DNA from 3 places in the Sodalis sp. RH21 genome. Region 2 is predicted to be linked to each of the others. Evidence: predicted binding sites of a transcription regulator. Region 2 holds the regulator's gene; each other region holds the start of a gene.
What was found. The regulator Fur, encoded in region 2, represses iron uptake genes when iron is present. The targets are predictions, from matches to a motif close to ATAATAATGAGAACNACTATCAA.
Positions count from the first base shown of each region.

Region 1 (3,281 bases), 2.2 Mb from region 2:
GTCTGCTGGATTGCGATGCCTGCGCGCTGTTGAGCTATGAGCAGCAGCTGTTCCGCCCGCTGGCGATCGCCGGGCTGTCTCCCGACGTGCTGGGGCGCCGCTTCCGGCTGGCCGAACATCCTCGGCTGGAGGCCATTGCCCGCGCCGGGGACGTCGTGCGTTTTCCGGCGGATAGCCAATTGCCCGATCCCTACGACGGGCTGATTCCCGGTCATGAGACATTTAAAGTACATGCCTGCATCGGCCTGCCGCTGTTTGCCAATCAAAACCTGATCGGCGCGCTGACCATTGACGGCATGGACCCGCATCAGCTCGATCATTTCAGCGACGAAGAGTTGCGCCTGGTGGGAGCGCTTTCGTCGACGGCGCTGGGCAACGCCCTGCTGGTGGAGCGGCTGGAAAGGCAGGAACCCACTCCGGCGCCCGCTAATCGCCGGCCCGATACCGATGATGAGGACGAAATGATCGGCCTGTCCGCAGGGATGGCGCAGTTGAAAAAAGAGATCGATATCGTCGCCAATTCCGATCTGAATGTGCTGATCACCGGTGAAACCGGCGTGGGTAAAGAGCTGGTGGCGCGCGCCATCCATCAAAAATCTCCCCGGGCGGCCAATCCGCTGGTTTATCTTAACTGTGCGGCGCTGCCGGAGTCGGTGGCGGAGAGCGAGTTATTCGGCCACGTCAAAGGGGCGTTTACCGGGGCCATTCACCATCGCATCGGCAAATTTGAACTGGCGGATAATGGCACGTTGTTCCTGGATGAAATCGGTGAGTTATCCCTGACATTGCAGGCGAAATTATTGCGGGTACTGCAATATGGCGATTTGCAGCGGGTGGGCGATGACCAAAGCCTAAGGGTGAATGTGCGCGTTCTGGCCGCCACTAACCGGGTACTAAAAGATGCGGTATTGGACGGGCAGTTTCGCGCCGATTTGTTTCACCGCCTGAGCGTCTTCCCTATTCATGTGCCGCCCTTGCGCGAGCGCGGAGGTGATATCGCGCTTTTGGCCGGCTTCTTTTGCGAACGCAGCCGCGCCCGCCTGGGATTGGGGCGGGTGGCGCTCGCTCCAGCCACCCTGGCGCTGCTGTCGGCAAGCCATTGGCCGGGCAATGTGCGCGAGCTTGAGCACGCGATTTATCGCGCCGCGATATTGGCGCGCGCGGGCCAGGGCAATGGCGAAATATTGCTGCAGCCGGATAATTTCAGCCTGGAGACCGCGGGGCAGGGCATCCGTCCGGTCCAGCCGCCGGAGGATGCCGTGGAACCGGCCACGCTGCGGCACGGTACCGATGAGTACCAGCGCCGGCTGATTCGCCTGACGCTGGCGCGCTGCGGCGATAACTGGTCCGCTTGCGCCCGCGCCTTAGCCGTTAACCCTGGCAATCTGCACCGCCTGGCCCGGCGGCTGGGGCTTAAGTAGCTATTTTAATTTATCGTTTGCATAGAATTTTAGTTCAAATTAATTGAATATCATTATCATGCTTATCCGAGTTTATTTATTGCCCGCTTGGCGTAACGTAATCATCAAGATGCGCCTGGCGCGGCAAGATGATGAATAAGGAACCAACATGAGCGAACCCCGTATGCCCGCACTGTTTCTTGGACACGGCAGTCCGATGAATGTGCTGGAAGATAATGACTTTACCCAAACCTGGGAACGGCTTGGGCAAACCCTGCCCCGTCCTCGCGCCATCCTGGCGGTGTCCGCGCATTGGTACACCCGCGGCACCGCGGTTACCGCGATGGAAAACCCGCGCACTATCCATGATTTCGGCGGTTTTCCGCAGGCGCTGTTTGATGTGCGCTATCCGGCGCCGGGCTCCCCCGAACTGGCGAAAACCATCCAGGAACTGCTGCTGCCGATTGCGGTAACCGCGGATTTGTCAGAGTGGGGTTTTGATCACGGCTCGTGGGGCGTGGTGAAGAAAATGTATCCGGAGGCGGATATTCCCATGGTGCAGCTCAGCATCGACGGTACCCGGCCGCCGGAATATCATTATCAATTGGGACAACAACTGGCGGCGCTGCGCGACCAGGGCGTAATGATTATAGCCAGCGGCAACGTGGTGCATAATTTACGCATGGTGCGCTGGCAGGGCGACCCGGCGCCTTATCCTTGGGCCGAGTCATTCAATCAATTTGTACGTGATAATATCGCCTGGCGCGGCGAAGCCGGCGCCCATCCGCTGGTGAATTTTATGCAGCATGAAGGCGCGGCGCTGTCCAATCCCACCACCGAGCATTACCTGCCGCTGCTGTACGTCCTGGGAGCCTGGGATGGACGCGAACCGATTTCAATACCCGCGGACGGCATTGTGATGGGATCGCTGAGTATGATGTCGGTGCAGGTGGGGTAGCAATCTTCACGCAGCGGTTCAGGGCGCCGCCGCGTGAACGCCGGCGTCAGCCTAGGATAATATGCGGATAAAAACGCGACAGATCCTGCGTGATCATTTCTTTATCTTCGCGGATGCTGAGGCCGCAAGGTTGATCGTTAACCAGCCAGCTGCCGATAACGGTGTAGCTGTCGCCAAAGCGCGGCAGGGGGCAAAACTCCTGCACGATGGTCCCCTCTTCGCCGTAAGGTCCGTCCACATGGGCGGTTTCCTTGCCGTTTTCCACGATGCGGATATTGGCCCCTTCGCGGGAAAAAAGCGGCTTGACCACGTAGCGATCCATGGGAGGCGGGTTATCTTCGGCGAAATAGGCCGGCAGCAGATTGGGATGCCCCGGGTACATTTCCCATAGCATCGGCAGCAGCGCCTTGTTGGAAATGATGCTTTTCCAGGCCGGTTCCAGCCAGCGCACGCCGGCGTCTTCCAGTTTGGTGGAAAATATTTCCTTAAGCATGAATTCCCACGGATACAGCTTGAACAGGTTGCTGATAACCTGGTTTTCCGTATCGGTGAACTGGCCCCGCTCACCCAGGCCGATCTCTTCGATAAACAGGAACGCGTTAGGCAGGTCGGCTTCCAGCGCGCAGTCTTGCAAATACTGCACCGTGCCGCGGTCTTCGATGGTGTCCTGGCAGCAGGCGAAATGCAGCGAGCTGAAACCGTGCTGGTCTTTTAATTCCCGGAAGCGTTCAATCAGTTTTTCCTGCAAACTGTTGAATTGGTCGGCTCCGGGCGGCAGTTGGCCGGCTTTGAGCTGATCTTCCAGCCAGATCCACTGGAAAAAAGCCGCTTCATACAGGGAAGTGGGCGTATCGGCGTTATTTTCCAGCAGCTTTGGCGGCTGGCGGCCGTCATAGACTAAATCCAGCCGGGAATAGAGCGAA
Region 1 covers NZ_CP178732.1:435,819-439,099, forward strand. Annotated here, with positions in the region: gene norR (nitric oxide reductase transcriptional regulator NorR) at 1-1,421, shown strand, start outside; gene ygiD (4,5-DOPA dioxygenase extradiol) at 1,570-2,358, shown strand; gene ACL2XP_RS02095 (glutathionylspermidine synthase family protein) at 2,405-3,281, opposite strand, start outside.
Region 1: a site for Fur is predicted at 1,465-1,487, ahead of ygiD (4,5-DOPA dioxygenase extradiol). Genes of this name have one in related genera too.

Region 2 (3,281 bases):
CGAGCTGGAGCGGCAGCAAAATGCGGCCAAGGGGGGGCAATGACCCCATAGCACCCTTACGCCGCCGGCTGATTCAAGGCTTGCGGCCGCGGGGAGTCTGAATTTGAGACAAAACCCCGGCGGAACGAGTTTCTCCCGCTGTTATGGTCTGCTATTATTGCCCCAGAACCCGAACGAACCGATTGCAGAACATATCCTTAATATTTAAGAGGTTTTCAAATTCATGGCAACTGTAGGCATTTTTTTTGGCAGTGATACCGGCAATACCGAAAATATTGCCAAAATGATCCAAAAGCAACTTGGCGCGGATGTTGCCGAAGTTCATGACATTGCCAAAAGCAGTAAAGAAGACCTGGCGCAGTTCAATACTCTGCTACTGGGTATCCCGACGTGGTATTATGGCGAAGCGCAATGTGATTGGGATGACTTTTTCCCTACCCTGGAAGAGATTGATTTCACTGGCAAAACCGTGGCCCTGTTCGGCTGTGGCGACCAGGAGGATTACGCGGAATATTTTTGTGACGCCATGGGCACCATCCGCGATATCATCGAACCGAACGGCGCGACCATTATCGGCCATTGGCCTACCGCCGGTTACCATTTCGAAGCCTCGAAAGGGCTGGCCGACGACAATCATTTCATCGGCCTGGCCATCGATGAAGATCGCCAACCTGAACTGACCAATGCTCGGGTCGACGGCTGGGTAAAACAGATCAGCGCCGAGCTGAACCTGGGCTGATTCACCGGCTGCCCCGGCAACCACCACGGGCCGTCAGCCGTTATGGCGGCCCGTCGGCCTTGCCGATAAGTTATTCCTGTCGAATTAATAGATACAAGTTTTTAACTTTTAGCCACAAAGCGGTACAATAGCGCAGCGGTTTCACCCTTTTGGTCAAAATGTTGCAGAATGTGCCCTACGAAAAGGGCTATAGTTGTTAACAGGGTGCGGTTTTCATTTTGGACAGGCAGTCCTATAATGAGACGGCGTCACATTTTTCGGGCCGACCGATGTTATAGGCTACATTTGCCTACAATCAGATTTTCAAAGTAACAGGACTATACCCGCATGACTGACAATAATATTGCATTGAAGAAGGCCGGCCTGAAAGTCACCCTTCCCAGACTGAAGATTCTGGAAGTGTTGCAAGATCCGGAATGCCATCACGTCAGTGCGGAGGATCTCTACAAAAAACTGATCGATATGGGCGAGGAGATCGGTTTAGCCACCGTGTACCGGGTACTGAACCAGTTTGACGATGCCGGCATCGTCACCCGCCATAATTTCGAAGGCGGCAAATCGGTTTTTGAACTGACCCAGCAGTATCATCACGATCATCTGATCTGCCTGGATTGCGGCAAAGTGATTGAGTTTCGCGATGAATTTATCGAAGCGCGCCAGCGCGATATCGCCAAAAAACACAATATCAAACTTACCAACCACAGTTTATATCTTTACGGACATTGTGAAGTCGGCAACTGCCGTGAAGACGAAACCCTGCACGACCATAGCGATATGCTTAACGGCGTGAAGGAATAACCCGGGCGTTTCCACCGTAGCCACGTTCCCAGTGGCCAGGCATAAAAAAAACGCTGCCGAAGCAGCGTTGATATCAATTCGCGGCGGCGTCCTCAGACGGCGGTTTTGGTCCAGGTGTCCCGCAGGCCGACGGTGCGGTTAAACACCGGTTTTTCCCGGCTGAAGTAGCGGGTGTCGGCGCAGAAGTAACCTTCGCGTTCAAATTGGAACGGATGGCCGATCTGGGCGTCCAGCACGCTTGCCTCCACGATACCTTGCTTGATCACCAGCGATTCCGGATTAAGCGCCGACAGAAAATCTTCCGCCGCGGCGGGATTCGCCTCGCTGAACAAACGATCGTATAAGCGGAACTCCGCGGCGACGCCGCGGGTAGCCGATACCCAATGGATAACCCCTTTCACCTTGCGCCCATCCGCCGGATCTTTACTTAACGTGTCCGGATCATAAGTGCAATACAAAGCGGTGATTTCACCCTCTTCATCTTTTTGCACGCGTTCGGCCTTGATCACATAGGCATTGCGCAGCCGTACTTCTTTGCCCAGCACCAGCCGCTTGTACTGCTTATTGGCTTCCTCGCGAAAATCCGCCCGATCGATATAAATCTCGCGGCCAAACGCCACCTGGCGATGACCCATTTCCGGTTTATTGGGATGGGTTGGCATGGTCACGGTCTCTTCGTGCCCGACGGGCAGATTTTCGATAATCACCTTGACCGGGTCGATAACCGCCATGGCGCGCGGGGCGCTTTCGTTCAAATCTTCGCGGATACAGGCTTCCAGAGCGGCGATTTCCACGTTGTTATCCTGCTTGGTCACGCCGATGCGACGGCAGAATTCGCGGATCGAGGCGGCGGTATATCCACGGCGGCGCAGGCCGGAAATAGTCGGCATGCGCGGGTCATCCCATCCCTCGACAATATTTTCCGCCACCAACTGGGTCAGCTTGCGCTTGGACATAATGGCGTATTCAAGATTCAGACGCGAAAACTCATATTGGCGCGGGTGGCAGCCAATACTGATGTTATCCAGCACCCAATCATATAAGCGGCGGTTATCCTGGAACTCCAGGGTGCACAGCGAATGGGTAATCCCTTCCAGGGCATCGGAGATGCAGTGGGTAAAATCATACATCGGATAGATGCACCATTTGGTGCCGGTCTGGTGGTGTTCGGCGAACTTGATGCGGTACAGCACCGGGTCGCGCATTACCATAAAGGAGGACGCCATATCGATTTTGGCGCGCAGGCAGGCCGAACCTTCGGCAAACCCACCGTTGCGCATGATGGCGAACAGTGCCAGGTTGTCTTCCACCGGACGATCGCGGAACGGGCTGTTTCTGCCCGGCGAAGTCAGGTTGCCGCGATATTCGCGAATAGCGTCGGGGGACAGCTCGTCCACATAGGCCAGCCCTTTTTTGATCAGCTCCACGGCGTAGTCATGCAACTGGTCAAAATAATCCGATGAATAATGAATATCGCCGCTCCACTCGAACCCCAGCCACTTGACGTCCTGCTTGATCGAATCAACGAATTCGATATCTTCTTTCGCCGGATTGGTATCATCAAAACGCAGGTTGCACTGTCCCTGGTAATCCTGGGCGATGCCGAAATTCAGGCAAATGGACTTTGCATGACCGATATGCAAATAGCCGTTAGGCTCCGGCGGAAAACGGGTATGCACCGAATGGTGCTTACCCGATGCCAAATCTTCGTCAATAATTTGACGAATAAAGTTCGTTGGGCGGG
Region 2 covers NZ_CP178732.1:4,201,461-4,204,741, forward strand. Annotated here, with positions in the region: gene ybfE (LexA regulated protein) at 1-43, shown strand, start outside; gene fldA (flavodoxin FldA) at 224-739, shown strand; gene fur (ferric iron uptake transcriptional regulator) at 1,067-1,537, shown strand; gene glnS (glutamine--tRNA ligase) at 1,630-3,281, opposite strand, start outside.

Region 3 (3,281 bases), 990 kb from region 2:
ACCGTCAGCTCGCCGTCGGGAATGGTGATGGACAAGTCGCGGGCAATAATTTTTTTATCATAGGCCAGGGTAAGATGCTCGCCCCGCAGTCGGGCGGGGGGAAGGGAGTGAACGCTCATTTTTTTTGCGATTCCCGGATTAATAGACCTATCAGGTAGATACCGCCGATACTGACGGTAATCACCCCGACGGGCAGTTGATAAGGGATAAACAGGCGCTGCGCGGCCAGATCCGCCGCCAGCAGCAGCAGCGATCCGGTCAGGGCGGCCAGGGGGATTGCCTGCGCGCCGGTGCCGCCCAGCCTGCGTGAGATTTGCGGCGCCACCAGGGCGACAAACGATATCGGCCCCGCCGCGGCGGTGGCGGCGGCGGTCAGCGCCACGCCCGCCAGCATCAGGTACAGGCGCGATCGCTCCACCGTCACGCCGAGGGCGCAGGCGGTATCGTCGCCCATTTCCAGCAGGCGCATCCGGCGCGCCAATGCCAGCGCCAGCAGCAGCGCCGCCGTAATTACGCCGGCCGCCGGCAGGCTCTTCGCCCAGGTAATGCCGTTAAGCGAGCCGGCGCTCCATAACCCGGCGGTCAGCGCCGATTCCAGGGAGGCGCTTACCACCAGCCAGGTATTAAACGACATCAGCAGGGCGCGCACGGCGATACCGACGATAATCAGCCGGAAAGTTTGTACGCCGTTGCGCCAGGCCAGGAGATAGACCAGGGCGGCGGTAAGCAGTCCGCCGGCCATCGCGGCGCCCGAGATGGCCAGATAGCTGCTGTTGAACACCACTATGGCGATCAATACCCCGCTATAGGCGCCGATATTAAATCCTATCACGTCCGGGCTGCCCAGGGGGTTGCGCAGCAGGGACTGGAAAATCGCCCCGCTGGCGCCCAGGGCCGCCCCCAGCAGCAAGGCCACCGCCACGCGCGGTAATCGCCACTGCGTTACGATGGTCTGGATATTGCGCGGGGCCGCCCCGCGCAGGGCATCCACCACTTGCCCGGCGCTTAACGACAGCGAGCCGGTACCCAAGGCCCAAATCGCCAGCAGCACGCAGCCGGCCAGCAGCAGGGCGCCGGCAATCCAGGGACGGGCGTACCGGGTCATAAACGGGCCACCGCGCGGTGATAACGCACCAGCGCGATAAGCACCGGCGCACCGATAAATGCGGTCACTATCGACACCCGCAGCTCCCCCGGCACGATCAGCCGTCCGATAATATCGCTGCTTAACAGCAATACCGGCGTCAGTAGTAAGATCCAGGGCAGTAGTCTTTGATGGTCCGGACCCGCCAGCCGGCGCGCCACATGGGGCATCATCAGCCCGATGAAGGCGATAGGCCCCACCAGGGCGGTGGCCCCGCCGCACAATAGGGTAACGGCCGCCACCCCGAGCAATTGGGTCGTACCGACCCGCGATCCCAGGGCGGTGGCCAGATCGCTGCCCATGCCCAGATTGTTTAACGACCGGGCCAGGGACAGGGCCAGCAGGGCGCCCAGGACGATAAACGGCGCAACCGCCTTAATGGCCGCCATGCTGCGGATATCCAGGGTGCCGGTCTGCCAGAAACGCAACTGATCGTAGACCAGCGGATTAAGCAGCGAGATGCCGGAAGCCATGCCCTCCAGCACCGCGCCCAGCGCCACGCCCGCCAGGGTCAGGCGGATGGGGTTTAACCGTCCGCCCCCCGCCGCGCCGATAAGCGACACCAGCAGGGTGGCCAGCAGCGCGCCGGCAAAGGCAAACCAGAGATAATCATCCACCGCGCCGGCGCCGAAAAACGTGATCCCCACCACCACCGCGAAGGCCGCGCCGGCGTTCACCCCTAAAATACCGGGGTCGGCCAGCGGATTGCGGGTCAGGGTTTGCATCAGCGCGCCGGATAATCCCAGGGCGACCCCGGCCAACAGACCGGCGAGGGTGCGGGGCAGGCGGCCATGCAGCACGATAACGCAATCGGCGCTGACGCACTGGCCGCCCAGCGCGGCCAATACGGTATCGGCGGGTAGCGTTTTGGCGCCGATAAACAGACTGGCGACCATGACCAGCGCCAGCAGCAGACCAGCTAACAGTAATCCCGGGAGTTGGCGCGTCATAAAGAAAAACCACAAACAGATATGATAACGATTGTTGTTATCATTATTAATTAAAGGATTGGAGATTACCATGAATGGCGCGCTTTAGGCAGCGCGGCGGTATGCCGTTCCGCCAGCGACTGCGCCATGCTTGATATGCGTCAAAAAATCAGGGACGGGCAAACTGCTGTTCCAGGCGCGTCAACAGATTGCCGGCGCTGTAATAATCCAGCCGGAAGGTATCGCCGCCCAAAGCATAGACCCGCTGCTGCCGCACCGCCGGCAGATGGGCCAGAAAGGGGTTGGCCAGCAGGGCCCGGACATCGGCTTCGCCGCCGGCGAACAGCAGGAAGGTTTGCCCGTTCAGCCCGCTGGCCAGATTTTCGCCGCCGAGCTGGAGGATATCCTTGCGCTGGCCCATGCTGTGGCTTTCACCCAACGCGGCGGGGGGCGTGGCCAGGATAAAGCCCAGTTCTTGCAGCAATTGCCCTTGCGGGGACGCGGCGGTCCACAGGTTGGCCGCCTTGCCGTCTTGATGATAAACCAGCGCCGAGACCGGCTGTGGCGGCAACGCGAGCCGCGATTTTAACTGCTGTTCGCGCCGGTCGAATTGATCGATAACCTGCGCTGCCTCGGTTTCCCTGCCTGTGGCCTGGCCTAACTGCAGCGCCAGTTGCTGCCAGCTTTTATCGTCATAATTCACCACCAGCGTGGGCGCTATCGCCGCGAGGCGATCGTACAGGGGCAGGGCCGAATCGCCGCCGGTGGCGGCGATCACGATCAGATCGGGGTTCTCCCCGGCGATGGCTTCCGCGTCAGGCTCGCCGATATACAGCCGTTTTACCCCTTGCGCCCTGGCCACCTCGCCCCATTGCCGCAAAAACCCCTGGTCGTCTGCGACCCGGTTGTTGGGCGTGGTGGCGCCGCTGGCAATCACCGGCGCGCCGATGGCCAACAGGGTGCCGGTGACGGTAACGCTGGTGGAGACGATGCGCCGCGGCGGCTGTTCCAACGTCAGGCTGCCGCCGTTCAGGCTGGCGATTTGCCGCGGCCAGGTGGCCGTGGCGGCGTGGCTTAGCGCGCTGCAAAGCAGCAGCAGAACGGACAGGACGGGGAGGGACAGAACCGGAAACCTTACGGGATGGACGCGCATTACGGGTTATTCCTGAAGTGGACTTTAATCAATAATGAGTATCATTTTCATATCT
Region 3 covers NZ_CP178732.1:5,189,015-5,192,295, reverse strand. Annotated here, with positions in the region: gene ACL2XP_RS24005 (ATP-binding cassette domain-containing protein) at 1-119, opposite strand, end outside; gene fepG (iron-enterobactin ABC transporter permease) at 116-1,105, opposite strand; gene fepD (Fe(3+)-siderophore ABC transporter permease) at 1,102-2,094, opposite strand; gene fepB (Fe2+-enterobactin ABC transporter substrate-binding protein) at 2,243-3,226, opposite strand.
Region 3: a site for Fur is predicted at 2,122-2,144, ahead of fepD (Fe(3+)-siderophore ABC transporter permease). Genes of this name have one in related genera too.